4 regions of the Massilia sp. CCM 8734 genome follow, and region 2 is predicted to be linked to each of the others. Evidence: predicted binding sites of a transcription regulator. Region 2 holds the regulator's gene; each other region holds the start of a gene.
What was found. Region 2 encodes LexA, which represses DNA repair genes until DNA is damaged. Its sites were predicted from a motif close to ACTGTATNNNNATACAGT; they were not measured.
Positions count from the first base shown of each region.

Region 1: F2P46_RS31520 (ATP-dependent helicase) is a predicted target of LexA. The motif match lies at 2,196-2,213, and genes of this name have one in related genera.
Region 3: recA (recombinase RecA) is a predicted target of LexA. The motif match lies at 1,550-1,567, and genes of this name have one in related genera.
Region 4: F2P46_RS21960 (PA0069 family radical SAM protein) is a predicted target of LexA. The motif match lies at 1,657-1,674, and genes of this name have one in related genera.

Region 1 covers NZ_WHJI01000053.1:1,168-4,976, forward strand. The annotation lists gene F2P46_RS31500 (chromate transporter) at 1-488, opposite strand, end outside; gene F2P46_RS31505 (chromate transporter) at 485-1,060, opposite strand; gene F2P46_RS31510 (hypothetical protein) at 1,102-1,293, opposite strand; gene F2P46_RS31515 (hypothetical protein) at 1,534-1,761, shown strand; gene F2P46_RS31520 (ATP-dependent helicase) at 2,242-3,809, shown strand, end outside.
Region 2 covers NZ_WHJI01000016.1:23,540-27,348, forward strand. The annotation lists gene rpsF (30S ribosomal protein S6) at 1-4, opposite strand, end outside; gene F2P46_RS16440 (DUF29 domain-containing protein) at 294-740, opposite strand; gene lexA (transcriptional repressor LexA) at 982-1,617, shown strand; gene F2P46_RS16450 (sel1 repeat family protein) at 1,652-2,377, opposite strand; gene F2P46_RS16455 (WGR and DUF4132 domain-containing protein) at 2,567-3,809, shown strand, end outside.
Region 3 covers NZ_WHJI01000028.1:68,315-72,123, reverse strand. The annotation lists gene recX (recombination regulator RecX) at 1-391, opposite strand, end outside; gene recA (recombinase RecA) at 407-1,489, opposite strand; gene F2P46_RS23180 (response regulator transcription factor) at 1,664-2,374, shown strand; gene F2P46_RS23175 (sensor histidine kinase) at 2,437-3,809, shown strand, end outside.
Region 4 covers NZ_WHJI01000025.1:106,541-110,349, forward strand. The annotation lists partial or broken gene F2P46_RS37815 (methyl-accepting chemotaxis protein) at 452-838, shown strand; gene F2P46_RS21955 (tRNA-uridine aminocarboxypropyltransferase) at 994-1,620, shown strand; gene F2P46_RS21960 (PA0069 family radical SAM protein) at 1,726-2,859, shown strand; gene F2P46_RS21965 (hypothetical protein) at 2,780-3,325, opposite strand; partial or broken gene F2P46_RS21970 (IS5 family transposase) at 3,398-3,751, opposite strand.

The DNA of each region.
Region 1 (3,809 bases), on a different contig from region 2:
AGCGGCCAGTCGGTGGCGAAGCGCTGGCTGGCGCTGCCGAGGAGCCAGCTGGTCGAGAGCAACAGCGCGATGACGACCGGCGCCATGCCTTGCTTGAACGCGCGCACGGCCCGCAAGTCGCGGTTGCGATGGCCCCATTGCGCTGCGAACCAGGTCAGCACGGTCGAGGGCAGCAAGATGCCGAGCATGGTCACCGCCACGCCCAGGAAGGCGGCCCCGGTGCTGCCGGCGTTCATGCCGACTTGCCAGCCCATCAGCGCGACGAACAGCACGTTCGGCCCCGGCGCGGCCTGGGCCAGGGCGATGGCATTGTTGAATTGCGCCTGGCTCAGCCAGTGATGCTGCTCGACCAGGTAGCGATGCATCTCGGACGTGGTCGAGATGGCGCCGCCGACCGACATCAGCGAGAGCATCAGGAAGTGTCCGAACAGGCTGAGCCAGTCACTCCAGCTGAGCACGATCTGCGGCACGATCTCGGGCGCGCTCATGGCCGCAGCCGGCGATAGGTGAGAAAGCAGGCCAGCCCGCCCACGCCGAACAAGACGACCATCAGCGGCAAGCGCAGCAGCGCCACCAGCACGAAGCCGATGACGCACAGGGTCCAGCACCACAGTTGCGGCATCGGGTTGTTGGAGAGCGCCAGCGACAGCTTCAGGCCGGTGGCGCCGATCATGCCGGCCGACACCGCCGCCATGCCGCGCAAGGCGCCGGCCACGCCGGGATGGTCGATAAAGCGCGCATGGACCAGCGCCAGCAGCAGTACCAGCACCAGCGGCAGGGCCAGCATGCCGGCCAGCGCCGACAGCGCGCCGGCCAGGCCAAAATAGCGCCCGCCGATCATCATCGACAGGTTGACCACGTTCGGTCCCGGCAGGATCTGGGCGACGGCCCAGTCTTCCAGGAATTCCTCATGGGTCAGCCATTGCTTGCGCTCCACAATCTCGCGTTGCACAACCGCCAGCACGCCGCCGAAGCCTTGCAGCGCCAGCAGGGTGAAGGAAACGAACAGGTCGGTCAGCGATTGCGGACGCGGACGCTCGGTCAGGGACGGATTGCTCATGCGCCATTATCGCGCCGGCCCGTCCGCCTGTCCATTCGGGCTCAGCCGCCGCCGATGCCGCGCATCACCCGGCCCGTGCCGCCGCATTCGGGGCAGGCGCTGCCGTCGCCCAGCTTGCCCTTGCCGCTGCAGGCGTCGCAGATGTCCTCGGCGGCGCCGGGGGTGCCCGGCGCGGCTTCGTCACCGGGGTTCAGGGTGGGTTCGGTATTGACTGTTTCAGTTGGGGTCGTCATGAGGTCCTCGGCAATGATGGGTGGCATGCGCACGGGTGCGATCCGCCATTCTAATAGCGCCCGACCGGGTCCGGCGCTGCGTTGCCGAAGACAAATATGGCGCGAAAAGACTATGTCCTAAGCATATTTTTTGCCATTTCGATGGAACCTTGACATTGACTTTGATCTTTATTGATGGATACTCGTTAAGCAACTTGGGTTCCCTTCGACGTTCTCGCCATGCCCTGTAAGGAACACAACATGAATCGACAGCACCCCTACGACAGCGGCGGCCTCGCCCTGGCCGAACCGAATTATCAACGCCTCGATCTGCGCCAGCGCGACATCGTCAACCATGCCATCTCGGTCCAGGCAAGCAGCAATACCATGTCCGCCATCGAGTACCTGAAAGCGCAGGATATCCATCCCGACGTGATCGAACGGGTGTTGCTGGAACCTGAGCGCCGGCGCGGAGTGCTCCACCATTGAGCGCTGCACGGTGGGGCTGCGGGGCCGGCGCAAGGCGCGCGTCGGATGCTGTGTGCATATCAGAATGTTATCGAACCACCCATCCCGAACTGCGTGCAAAACAGGCGGTTATGCACAAAAAAATCTTGTAGGAAATTTCTTATTATTTTTTACCGCCTTCTCCATTGACTTTGTAAGTGCTTGATTTATATAGGCATAATTTCTGCCTCACGAATGAGCATTTTGTTGAAACCCGCATCGTTACACGCTTGCGGACTGTCAAGGGGGGATTATCCACAAAGTTATCCACAGCGATTGTGGATATCCCAAAAAGTACTTTAGAAACGGCTACTTAGCGCGTGCATGGGGATGTTTGACCATCGCTTCGACCAACGCCACCGGCGCGGCGGGCGCGCGACGGAAAATATCGTCAGCGTTTTTACTTGCGTCATAATACTGTATAAATGTACAGTCATGTCAACTCCAGTTCGAATGTCCGATATGACCGCTGCTTTACACGCCGATGTGCCCGCCGACGCCGTTGACGATCCCTTCGCCAGTCTTAATCCCGCGCAGCGCGCCGCCGTCGAGCATGACATCGGCGTGGCCGCGGCCGATGCGCGGCCCCTGCTGGTGATCGCCGGCGCCGGTTCCGGCAAAACCAATACCCTGGCGCACCGCGTGGCGCGCCTGATCACGAGCGGCGCCGATCCCCAGCGGATCCTGCTGCTCACATTTTCACGCCGCGCCGCCAACGAAATGACTACGCGCGCCGGTAACGTATTGCACCGGATCATGGGCGTGCGCGGCGGCCAGGCACCGGCCAGGCTGCCCTGGGCCGCCCTTCCGTGGGCCGGCACGTTTCACAGCATCGGCGCGCGCCTGCTGCGCGACTACGCCGGCCGCATCGGCCTGGACGAATCGTTCACCATCCACGACCGCGGCGATTCTGAAGACCTGATGGGCATGGTGCGCCACGAGATTGGCCTGACCCAGACCCAGAAACGGTTTCCCCTCAAGGGCAGCTGCCTGGCCATTTACTCGCGCGTGGTCAACAGCCGCGATACGCTGGCGCTGGTGCTCCAGGGTACTTTTCCATGGTGTGGCGAGTGGGAAGCCGAGCTCAAGACGCTGTTCGGCGCCTACGTGGACGCCAAGCAAGAGCAGAACGTGCTCGATTACGACGATTTATTTCTGTTTTGGGCGGAGATGGCGGCCGATGCGGAACTGGGCCCGCACATCGGCGGTTTGTTCGATCACGTTCTGGTCGACGAGTACCAGGATACCAACCGCTTGCAGGCCGCCATTCTGATGGGCATGAAACCGGGCGGGGAGGGCGTGATGGTGGTCGGCGACGATGCGCAGTCGATCTATTCGTTCCGCGGCGCCACGGTGCGCAATATTCTCGATTTCCCCAAGCAATTCGCGCGGGAAGCGCGCATCGTCACCCTCGACCGCAACTACCGTTCGACCCAGCCGATCCTGGACGCCTCCAACGCCGTGATCGGCGCCGCGCTGGAACGGCACGCCAAGACCTTGTGGACAGACAAGGTCTCGACCGTCCTGCCGCAACTGGTGCTCATTCCCGACGAAGCCGAACAGGCGCGCTGGGTCTGCAACCGTATCCTGGAGCACCGCGAAACCGGCATGGCGCTCAAGGCGCAGGCGGTGCTGTTTCGCGCCGCCAGCCACAGCGCCGCGCTGGAGCTTGAACTCATGCGCCGCAACATTCCCTTCGTCAAATTCGGTGGCCTCAAGTTCCTTGAAGCATCGCACATCAAGGATGTGCTCGCGGTGCTGCGTTTTGCCCAGAATCCGAGCGGCAGGGTGGCCGGTTTTCGGGTGGTGCAGCTGGTGCCCGGGATCGGCGCCGCCACCGCCACCCGCCTGCTCGATGCGGTTGCCGAATCGGCCGAGCCGCTGCGCGCGGTCGAGCAATTCGCCGCGCCCGCCAAAAGCGGCGGCGACTGGGAGCAGTTCGTGACCCTGTTCCGTGCCCTGCGTGCGCCGGGCTTGCGCTGGCCGGCCGATATCGAGCTGGTCAAGAACTGGTATCTGCCGCACCTCGA
Region 2 (3,809 bases):
GCATGCATAACTCCTTAGGGACGTTTAAACAAATGCCCACCTCGGCGTCAAGACGAGTGTGGGAAGGGAAAGCCGGCGATTATAGCGTGAAGTGGGGCAACAAGCAACACCTGAATTACCCTGGACCATCATGCGACGGGCACGGCGGTCGCTTTCTCGCAGATAGATACCGGGCAGCGGCGCTCACGCCTGCAGTGCGAGCAGCGACGTCGACAACGCTCATACGCCGGGCTGGTCCGCCGTGGCGCCCTTGGCATGATCCCCACGCATCCCAGGCAGGCGGACCCGTCCCGTCACGGCACGAAGTCGTCGTCGCGCAATTGTTGCACGCTATAGGGTAAAGCCAATGGAAATCCGTTTCTGGATAGACCGGTTTCCCTGGCGGCCATGCGCCTGGCCCGCGCATAGCGTTGCTGGGCCACGTGTGCGATGGTCGGAACCAGACTCGGACTTTCGCGCACGAGCTCGTCGATCTGGCCACGCTGGTGGTCGATCGTATTGAGCCAACTGGGCGACTTGTGGCTGGGCTGAAACTGGCATTCAAGCAGATGCATCATCAGCACTTCCAGGCGACTTCCCAGCTCCCTGCGATGATGGCCCACCATGGCTCTCAGCTCCTCTATCAGATGATGAACGTCAAGCTGATCGAACTGCCTTGCACTTAACAAACTCGCCTGCTGCTCGACCCACAGTACGAAGTCGTCCTCATATTCAACAGGTGGTACCGTGAGACGGTCCATGACATCACTCCTCTATCGAGCCCCCTATCGTTGTCGCGCTACGGCAGAATGCCTTGCCGAACAATTGCTGCGCCGTCACCCTGCGCCTTGACGTCCCTGCTTCGCACCGCGAGGGGCGTCCTCTTCTCGATGTTGGACAGCCGCTGTCGCAAATAATTCCCCATTCCGCTAATTAACCCTTGCATTGCGCGAAATACTGTACAAAAATACAGTCTGTCCATATACACAGTCCCGCACATCGATGATCAAGCTCACACCACGGCAAGAACAAATCCTCAACCTGATCAAGGATGCGATCGAGAACACGGGCTTTCCTCCGACCCGTGCCGAGATCGCCAATGAACTGGGCTTCAAGTCGGCCAACGCGGCCGAAGAGCACCTGCAGGCGCTTGCGCGCAAGGGCGCCATCGAAATTTCGCCGGGCACCTCGCGCGGCATCCGCCTGATCGGCGCGAGCGTCGACGCCATTCCCATGCCGCCGCCGAACCTGCTCATGTCGCTGCCGCTGGTCGGGCGCGTGGCCGCCGGTTCGCCCATCCTGGCGCAGGAACATGTGGAAGCGACCTACAGCGTGGACCCGGCGATGTTTTCCTCGCGGCCCGATTTCCTGCTCAAGGTGCGTGGCTGGTCGATGCGCGACGCCGGCATCATGGATGGGGACTTGCTGGCCGTCAAAAAGGTCGACAGCGCCAAGAATGGCCAGATCGTGGTGGCCCGCATCGGTGACGACGTCACCGTCAAGCGCTACAAAAAGACCGGCTCGCTGATCGAACTGCTGCCCGAAAACCCGGACTTCAAGGTCATCCACGTCGATCCGGCAAGCGACGATTTCGCGCTCGAAGGCCTGGCGGTGGGCTTGATGCGCAGCTGGAACTGAGGGCGCGGGCGCAGCCTGGCTGCGCCCGCCTGGTTCAGTCGCCCTTGCGCGGCGCGGTTGCGGCCGCATCGGTCACGATGCGGTTGTGTTCCTTGATATAAGCGTCGGTGGCGCTGCGCCAGGCGCCGAAGTCGGCCAGCACCAGCTTGGCCGAGACCTTGGCGTTTTCGGCGATGCCGGCATACACGCCTTCCAGGTGCAGGCGCGACTGCTCGGTTTCTTCCTTGGTCAAGAGGTCGGCGATGTCCTTGGGAATGCGCTTGGTCAGCGGGCTCGCTTCGTTCAGGTTGCGCACGAAGGCGTTGTAGCAATCCTGCCAGGCGTCGACCTTGGCCGACACGCTCTCGATGTCGTCGTTCTGCTTCGACATGGTCGGAATGCGCGGCGCCGGACAGCGGAACTGCCCTGCGCTGAGCTCGGCGCCATCGTATTTGGATATCCAGTAATCGAGCTCGGCGCGCCGCGTGTCGCGCTTTTTGATCATCTCGAGCGAGCCGGCGGCGGTCTTGTTGCCCTTGGCCGCCGATTTCTTGAACCAGGCTTCGGCCTTGGCCAGGTCCACCGTCCCCGCCTCGCCGTAAAAATACATTTCGCCCATGTGCAATTGAGCTTCGGCATTGCCGGCATTAGCCAGTTTGGTGTAGAGCTGCAGCGCTTGCGGATAGGACTTTTTCGCGAACAGGGCGTTGGCGTCGGCCAGCTCGTCCGCTTGCGCCACGCCGCCCAGCATCAATGCCAGGCAAAACAGGGTTTTCTTCATTGCATGTCTCACGATGGGATGTCCGGATGCGCATCATAACCGGATTGGCGCGGCTCGACAGGGGCACCGCTTTGCCGTAAAGTATCATTTTTTACAACATTTGTCATTACTTATGAGCAAGCGAAACACGTGCGCGGCGCGCGCCGGCAGCCGGTTCCCCCTTCCCTTCACGCTCGCTTAGGACGCCCAATGCGACGTTTCGAATGTTGCGAAGGCGCGTCCAACAAATTCTGGGAAGTCGGGCAGGATGGCTGCGATGTCCATGTCCGCTACGGCAAGGTGGGCACGGCGGGACAAGGGCAAACCAAGACCCATCCGGACCACGCCACGGCGGTGGCGGCAATCGACAAACTGATTCGCGAAAAGACCGGCAAGGGCTATGCCGAGACCGGCGCCGCGCAGCCGCTGGCAGCTGTGCATCCGGCGCCGCCCGCCCCCGCTGCCCCGCCGGCCCCGCTCCCCATCGCGCCCGCCATCGCCGTGCCAGGCGGTTCGGCGCCCTGGCTGGCGGTCGAGCCGCTGGTCGACATGTCGCCCGAACTAGCAGCGCTGGCAATGCCGTCGCGCCGGTTTCCCGGCATAGCGCGCGCCATCGACGCCGGCGCATGCTGGAACGACTTCAAGCCGGTCACCCGCCATTGCATATTCAGTGCGGAGCTCTCCGATCCCGTGTACCGCGAAGCCGTGACCGAAACCATCGGGCGTATCGCCCAGGACCGGCGGCGCGGTTCGCCCATGTCGGACGCCATCATGATGCTGCTGGAAGCGAATACGGGTTCCGGCTACGACGAGGTGCACACCAGCGCCTTCACCGACTTCCTGGTGAGCGACAGAGGCTTGCCCTACGCCGTCGCAGTGTTTCTGCAGCGGCTGGGAATGATCCTCGACCAAGAGCGCGATCCCTCCGGCCTGGCGTACGCCATCAGCGCCGACGTGGACAATAGCGGCTACAGCTGGTTAAACGGCGGCTACCGCGAGGTCGACATACTGTTGCGTGAGCACCTGGCGCAGGCGAGCGAGGAGGACTGGAATGACTGCGTGCGGTCGATGCGGCAGGCCGCACCATCGCTGCCCGACTGGCGCCGTCCCATGCTGGCCATCCTGCTGCCCGATGCGCCGGACCTGGCCAACGAACTGACCCTGGGCACACAGTCGCCGGAAGGCCAGCCACCCGCCCCCTGGTTCGAACAATACGAGTGGTTCAAGGCCTACGCCACATCGGACGCCGCCCTCAAGGCGTTGCGCCGCTGGCCCAAGGCGGCAAGCTGCGGTGAGTACAACATCGGCAAATCGGCCAGGCACGTGGCCACCGTGGTGCGCGACCGTGGCGCTGGCGCGGTCGCGCTCCTGGCCCCGCACGCCATCTACGAGGAGGCCTCGAACGGGCTCAGTTGCATCGGCACGTACGAAGCGATGACGGCGCTGGCGCTTG
Region 3 (3,809 bases), on a different contig from region 2:
GCATCAAGAACCGCATCTGCTTGTTGCGCTCGGCGGGATCGGTCGCCACCGTGCCGTACTTGCGCTCCCACACCTCGCGGGCGCGCGCCATCTCGCTGTCGGCAAGACCCGCCTTGAGTTCCTGCAAGGCTTCCCCCCTGACCCCGTGACTTTGCAACTCGGCCATGATGCGGCTGTTGCCGAAGCGCGCCGAGCGGCGGTGAATCAGGGATTCGGAAAAACGTTCCTGCGACAGCCAGTTGTTTTTCTCGAGAAAATCGAGAAGGGCCTCGACATCGTCGCCCTCCTCCGCATGGCGCGCCAGCTTGCGCCCCAGCTCAAGCCGGCTGTGCTCGCGCATCGACAGATAGCGCAGGGCACGGCCTTTCAGGCTCAAATGGGGTGCTGCCATCGCCAGGCCCGCCGATTACTCGGGGACAGCCTTCAGCTTGGCCGCCTTGACGGCAGGCTCCTCGCCAGCGACCGGCGGCAGTTCGCGCACGCCGAGAGCGACACGTACCTTGTTTTCGATCTCGCGCGCCAGAGCCGGACGCTCCTTGAGGTAAATACGCGCATTATCCTTACCCTGGCCGATACGTTCGCCGTTATAGCTGTACCAGGAACCCGACTTCTCGACGATCTTGTTATCCGCACCCAGATCCAAAATCTCGCCTTCGCGCGACGTGCCTTCGCCATACAGGATGTCGAAGTGCGCTTCCTTGAACGGCGGCGCGATCTTGTTCTTGACGACCTTGACCTTGGTTTCGTTACCGATGACTTCGTCGCCGGACTTGATCGAACCGGTACGGCGGATGTCCAGGCGCACGGAGGCGTAGAACTTGAGCGCGTTACCACCGGTGGTGGTCTCAGGGCTGCCGAACATGACGCCGATCTTCATGCGGATCTGGTTAATGAAGATCACCAGGGTGTTGGTGCGGTTGATCGAACCGGTCAGCTTGCGCAGGGCCTGGGACATCAAGCGTGCCTGCAAACCCGGCAGGGAGTCGCCCATGTCGCCTTCGATCTCGGCGCGCGGGGTGAGCGCGGCCACCGAGTCGATGACGACCAGGTCGACGCTGCCCGAACGCACCAGCGCGTCGGTGATTTCCAGCGCCTGTTCGCCCGTGTCCGGCTGCGAAATGAGCAGTTCGGACAGGTTGATGCCCAGTTTTTGGGCATAGCCGACGTCCAGCGCGTGCTCGGCATCGATAAAGGCGCAGGTGCCGCCCAGTTTTTGCATTTGCGCGATGGTCTGCAGGGTCAGCGTGGTTTTACCCGACGATTCAGGACCGTAGATCTCGACCACGCGGCCGCGCGGCAGGCCGCCCACACCCAGCGCGATATCCAGGCCAAGCGAGCCGGTCGAGACGACCTGCACATCTTCGACCGGCGCGTTGGCGTCCATGCGCATGACGGAGCCCTTGCCGAACTGCTTTTCAATCTGCGCCAGGGCAGCGGCCAGCGCCTTGCCCTTCTCGCCAGCATTTAATACGGTTTTTTTATCGTCCATAACTTTCTTTCAGTCCAGAGAGTGGTCCAGATCAAGGGCGGGTAGCACGTCACAGGCACTACTGTACAAATAAACAGTGGTTTATGCAAGCGGCACACGCCTCAGTTTCAAAAAAATTCCCGGCGTTGCGGCAAATGAAACACAATAGCCCTAATTAGACGTCCCGGTGCCCCCATGCGTATTTTACTTGCCGAAGATGATAGCGTGCTTGCCGATGGATTGACGCGCTCCTTGCGCCAGTCCGGCTACGCCATCGATTGTGTGAAGAACGGACAGGAGGCCGATACCGCCCTGTCCACCCAGGAATTCGACCTCTTGATCCTCGACCTGGGCTTGCCGCGCCTGTCCGGGCTGGAAGTGCTGCGCCGCCTGCGCGCGCGCGCCTCGCTGTTGCCGGTGCTGATCCTCACTGCGGCCGACTCGATCGAGCAGCGGGTCAACGGCCTCGACCTGGGCGCCGACGATTACATGGCCAAGCCGTTCGCCCTGTCCGAGCTGGAAGCGCGCGTGCGCGCCCTGACCCGGCGCGGCGCCGGCGGCGGCGCAGCCGTGGTGCGCCACGGCCCGCTGGCGTACGACCAGGTCGGGCGCAGCGCCTATATCAACGAGCAGATGCTGGACTTGTCGGCGCGCGAACTGGGCTTGCTCGAAATTTTGCTGGCGCGCGCCGGGCGCCTGGTGTCCAAGGAACAACTGGTCGACCATTTGTGCGAATGGGGCGAGGAAGTGTCGAACAATGCCATCGAAGTCTATGTGCACCGCCTGCGCAAGAAAATCGAGGTGGGCGGGGTGCGCATCGCCACCGTGCGCGGCCTGGGCTACTGCCTGGAAAAATTCCCTGACGCCGGACGCGGCGCTCCCGACACGGGCGCGGCATCGAAGTGAGCGTGCGCGACGCCGCCCTGGCGCCGCCGGAGGCGCCGGAGGCGCCGGACGCCCTCGACACCTTGTATGTGCCGCCCGGCGCCGAGCTGGAAGAAAACATCCAGCATTCCCTGTTCGGCGAAATCCTCGACTGGATGCTGGCGCCCTTGCTGCTGCTGTGGCCGATGAGCATCGCCATCACCTACCTGGTGGCCAAGTCGATCGCCAACCAGCCCTTCGACCATGCGCTGGAAGACAGCATCACCGTGCTGGCCCAGCAGGTGCGCGAAGTCGACGGCAAGGTGTTCTCGCGCCTGCCCGGCAGCGCGCGCGACATCCTGCGCGCCGACGATGTGGACCAGGTGTTCATCCAGATCAGCGGCCCGCGCCGCGAGCACATCGATGGCGACCGCGACCTGCCCCTGCCGCCAGATGACGAGCGCCTGCGCAACGGCCGCGTGCATTTCCGCAATGACTTGATGCACGGTACGCCGGTGCGCATCGCCTTTTCCTATGTCAACCTGCGTCCGCTGGCCAAGCGCGGCGACGAACCCTGGGCCGCCCTGGTGCAGGTGGCCGAAACGCTGGACAAGCGCGCCCAGCTGGCCAACGAAATCATCAAGGGCGTGATCCTGCCCCAGTTCATCATCTTGCCGATCGTGCTGGCCCTGGTTTGGTTCGCGCTCGCGCGCGGCCTGTCGCCGCTGGCGCAGTTACAGGAACGCATCCGCGCGCGCCGTCCCGACGATCTCTCGCCCATCGATTCGCGCCAGGTGCCGGAAGAAATCTCGCCGCTGGTCGGTTCGCTCAACGACATGCTCGAACGCCTGTCGCAAACCATCGAAATGCAAAAGCGCTTCATCGCCGACGCCGCGCACCAGATGAAAACCCCGCTGGCCGGCATGCGCATGCAGTCCGAACTGGCGCTGCGCCAGCTCGACCCCGAAGAAATCCGCCGCTCGCTCGAGCAGTTGGCCAAGAGCTCGGAATCGGCCACGCGCCTGGTCAACCAGTTGCTGGCCCTGGCGCGCGCCGAAAACCAGCCCAACGCCGGCCTCGCCTACGAAGTGCTGGACCTGCGCGACAGCGCGCGCGACACCGTGCAGGACTGGGTGCAAGCCTCGTTCGCGCACCGTATCGACCTTGGCTTCGAGCAGCCCGACGCGCCGGTGCCGATCGCCGCCAACGCCATGATGCTGCGCGAAATGCTCTCTAACCTGATCGACAACGCCCTGCGCTACACCCCGGCCGGCGGCAGCGTCACCGTGCGCGTGCGGCGCGAGTTTGATCTGGCGATCCTGGAAGTGGAAGACAGCGGTCCCGGCATCGCCCCGGCCGAGCGCGCCCACGTGTTCGAACGCTTCTACCGCATCCTCGGCAACAGCGCGCCCGGCAGCGGCCTCGGGCTGGCCATCGTGCGCGAGATCGCCCAGCAGCACGGGGCCGAGGTCGACAT
Region 4 (3,809 bases), on a different contig from region 2:
CCGGAATGTCAATTCAGCGCAGTACGCGTGAAAAAAAGCTACTGGATGCACGCTTCCTTGCCTCCTTGCTCATGTCGATCGTGCAAACGGGGTCTTTGTCGCAAGGGAATGTGGCGTTTCAGCGACGCTGCAGGCTGGCGCTCGCATGGTAGCTGACAGAGAAATATTTCCTATGGGAAAATTGTTCTCGCAATACCAGATCGCCGGTGTTAGCATTAGCACGCCGTCAAATCCAGGCCCCGCGCCCTTCGCCCTCATGAAAAATCTCAGTATCGGAACCCGCCTGACGCTCGGTTTCGCCCTCGTTCTGTTGTTCCTGGTGGCCCTGACCGGCATCGGGGTATGGCGCATGCAGCAGGCCAGCGTGATGACCGACAACATGGTGAAAGACACCGTGCGCAACGAGCGCCTGATCGACGGGTGGGCCAAGGTGATTGAAGTGAACGCCGCGCGCACCCTGGCGCAACGTTCGGCGGCGGCCGCGAAAGAGATCAAGCAATTGATCAGCGACTCGGTCAGCAAGGTCGACAACGGCACGCGTTTGGTGGACCAGGCCGGCAAGACGATGGGCGAAGTGCTTACCAGCATCAACCGCGTGACGCGCATCATGAACGACATTACCAGCGCCAGCGACGAGCAGCGCGACGGCATTGAACAGCTCAACCTGGCGGTGACCCAGATGGACCAGGTGACCCAGCAAAACGCGGCGCTGGTCGAGCAGGCCGCGGCGGCGGCGGCGATGCAGGACCAGGCGGCGCAACTGTCGCAGGTGGTCGGCGTGTTCAAGCTCGGCCAGCTGACGGGCGGGCGGCGCGCGCTGGCGCTGGTGGTCCGGTGAGCGTCGGTTCGCGACGACGCGGCGCCGCTGGCCCGATGGCCGCGCCGGTGCCTGCGCAGGGGCAGGCCGCACATGTGCTTCAGCCGGGGCAAGCCGGGTCCATGACTGTGCACGGGCCAGCCGCACACGCGGCACAGCCGGCGCAAGCCGCGCCCATGACTGCGCAGGGGCAAGCCGCACCGGCACGGCGTAGCGTGTGCGCCCTATGCGCGCGACCGGCGGCGGCGTGCATCTGCCGCTGGATTCGTCCGGTCGCCAGCGATGTGCGCTTGCTGATCCTGCAGCACCCGCTGGAAGTGAGCAACGCCAAGGGCAGTGCGCGCCTGCTGCACCTGAGCGTGGCCGGCAGCACGCTGGTCGCTGGCGAGGTATTCGACCCGGCGCAACTGTCCGCGCTGCTGGACGTGGAAGGCCGGCAGGCTGTATTGCTCTATCCCGACACGCCGGACGACCGCTCGCTGGGCATGCCAACGCCGCCGCTTGGGCTGTTGGGCGCGCCTGGCAAACTGCTGCTCGTCGTGCTCGACGGCACCTGGCGCAAAAGCCGCAAGATGCTGTACCTTAATCCCCTGCTGCATGCCTTGCCACGCCTGCCGCTGAGCGACATGCCGCCCTCGCATTACCGCATTCGCAAGGCGCACGCGCCTGACCAGCTCTCGACCCTGGAAGCGACTTGTCACGCATTGGGTGAGATCGACGGCGACCACGATAAGTTCCTGCCGCTGAGCCGCGCTTTCGATGACTTGATCGACACGTTTGTGCTGCATCAAGGCCGGCTTTGAACGCTGCTTGAAAGCGCGGCATCACCCGCGTAGAATACTGTATGTTTATACAGTTAAATGGGTGCTGCGGTGACCGATCGCGACAAAGACTTTGAAGAAAGCGTCATGCTCCCGCCGCGCCCGCTGGCGGCGCAAAAGGGGCGCGGCGCCGTCACCAACCTGCAGGGCCGCTACGAGGTCAATGCGCGCGAGCGGTTTGACGACGGCTGGGTGCATGCCGACGACGAGGACGACGCGCCGGCGCCGTTCCGCACCCAGGTCACCGACGAATTCGCCAAGACCATCCTGAGCCGCAATACCTCGCCCGATATTCCCTTCAATGTGTCGCTCAATCCCTATCGCGGGTGCGAGCACGGCTGCATTTACTGCTTTGCGCGGCCGACCCACAGCTACCTTGGCCTGTCGCCGGGGCTGGACTTCGAAAGCCGCCTGTTCGCCAAGGTCAACGCGCCCGAGTTGCTGCGGCGCGAGCTGGCCAGGCCGTCCTACGTGCCGGAGCCGATCGCGCTCGGCGTCAACACCGACGCCTACCAGCCGTGCGAGCGTGGGCTGGGCATCACCCGCCGCGTGCTGGAAGTGCTGCACGACTGCGAGCATCCGGTCGCGCTGATCAGCAAGTCCTCGCTGATCGAGCGCGACATCGACCTGATCGGGGCCATGGCGGCCAGGAACCAGGCGATTGCGGCGGTCACGATCACCACGCTCGACCCTGCCATCTCGCGCACGCTCGAGCCGCGCGCGGCGGCGCCGGCGCGGCGTTTGCGCACGATCCGGCGCCTGACCGACGCTGGTATCCCGGTGCGGGTCAGCGTGGCGCCGGTGATTCCCTTCGTCACCGAGCCCGAGCTCGAACGGGTGCTGGAGGCGGCGCGCGACGCCGGGGCCGTGAGCGCGCACTACGTCGTGCTGCGGCTGCCATTGGAAGTCAATCCCCTGTTCCAGGAATGGCTGCAGGCACACTTTCCCGAGCGGGCGCAGCGGGTGATGAACCGGGTGCGCGAGATGCGCGGCGGCAAAGACTACGACAGCGACTTCAGCAAGCGCATGCACGGGGAGGGCGTCTGGGCCGATCTGATACGCCAGCGTTTCGTCAAGGCGGTGGAGCGGCTGGGCATGAACCTGACCAGCGGGCGGTTTGGCGAGCTGGACACGTCACGCTTCAAGAAGCCGTTCGTCGTTCCCCCGGCCAAGCCCAAACAATGCGGCAACGCCACCGGCCAGCTGGATTTGTTTTCCTAAGCTGCGCTATCAGCAGCACAACAACACCAACAGGCGTGCAGGGCGTAAAAGGCCAACGGCCGCATTGCGCCATGCGTGCGTCAACCTGGCGCGTGCAGGGCAACACGGCACACGCGTGGCGCAATGCGCCCGGCGCCGCCATCATCGCCTGTCGCAGAGAATATCGAATTCGGTGCAGGTTGATTTTTCCACCGGCCCGAGCAAAGCCAGGGACGGAAGGTGCACCATTAGTGACCTTGGCTGCAAGGGCCAATCCCTGCTCCCTGGCCACGGCGAGATTGTTGCGGAAGCCGGGGTTTGCGGTGTCGTAAGTGCCAGGGTGATTTTCCAATGTGATGCGATATGCGGCTTCAATATCGTCGATGGCGGTACGCTGCCACTGGGCGGCGCTGCGTGCGGCGGCAGGCGTATCAATTGCCTGGGAAAGTGTATCACCGGTAGCGAACGTGCCGATCATGGCCAGCAAGGGCATGGCTTTGGCAAGGCGGGGAAGGCGAGCGAACTCCCGCGTCCACGAGCAAGTGCTAAGAGCCTATTCTTATTGGTAAGCGGCACGCCAGCAAATGATGCCCAAGGCAAAGTGCAACATGGCTAGATAAGTTTCCCGCTTCTTTTCCCAGCGGACGAGCAGCCGTCGAAATCGATTCATCCAGCTATGTGTGCGTTCGACTACCCAGCGGCGCGCTTTTGCGCCGCTATGATGCTTGCCGGCGGCCTCTTGTCCGCGCGACTTGATATGAGCGACAAATCCTGATCGCGCGATCAAATCCCGCATGCTGTCATAGTCATACCCTTTATCCATGCACAAGTGCTGAGGCCTGTCAGCTGAAGGTTCGGGACGTTCAACCATGAGCTGATCGAGTGTCTGCTCCACCAACTTCATGTCATGCCGCCCCCTGTGTCAAACTGTTGTGAGACAACTTCATCAGTCTAATTAAGGAAGTTGGCAC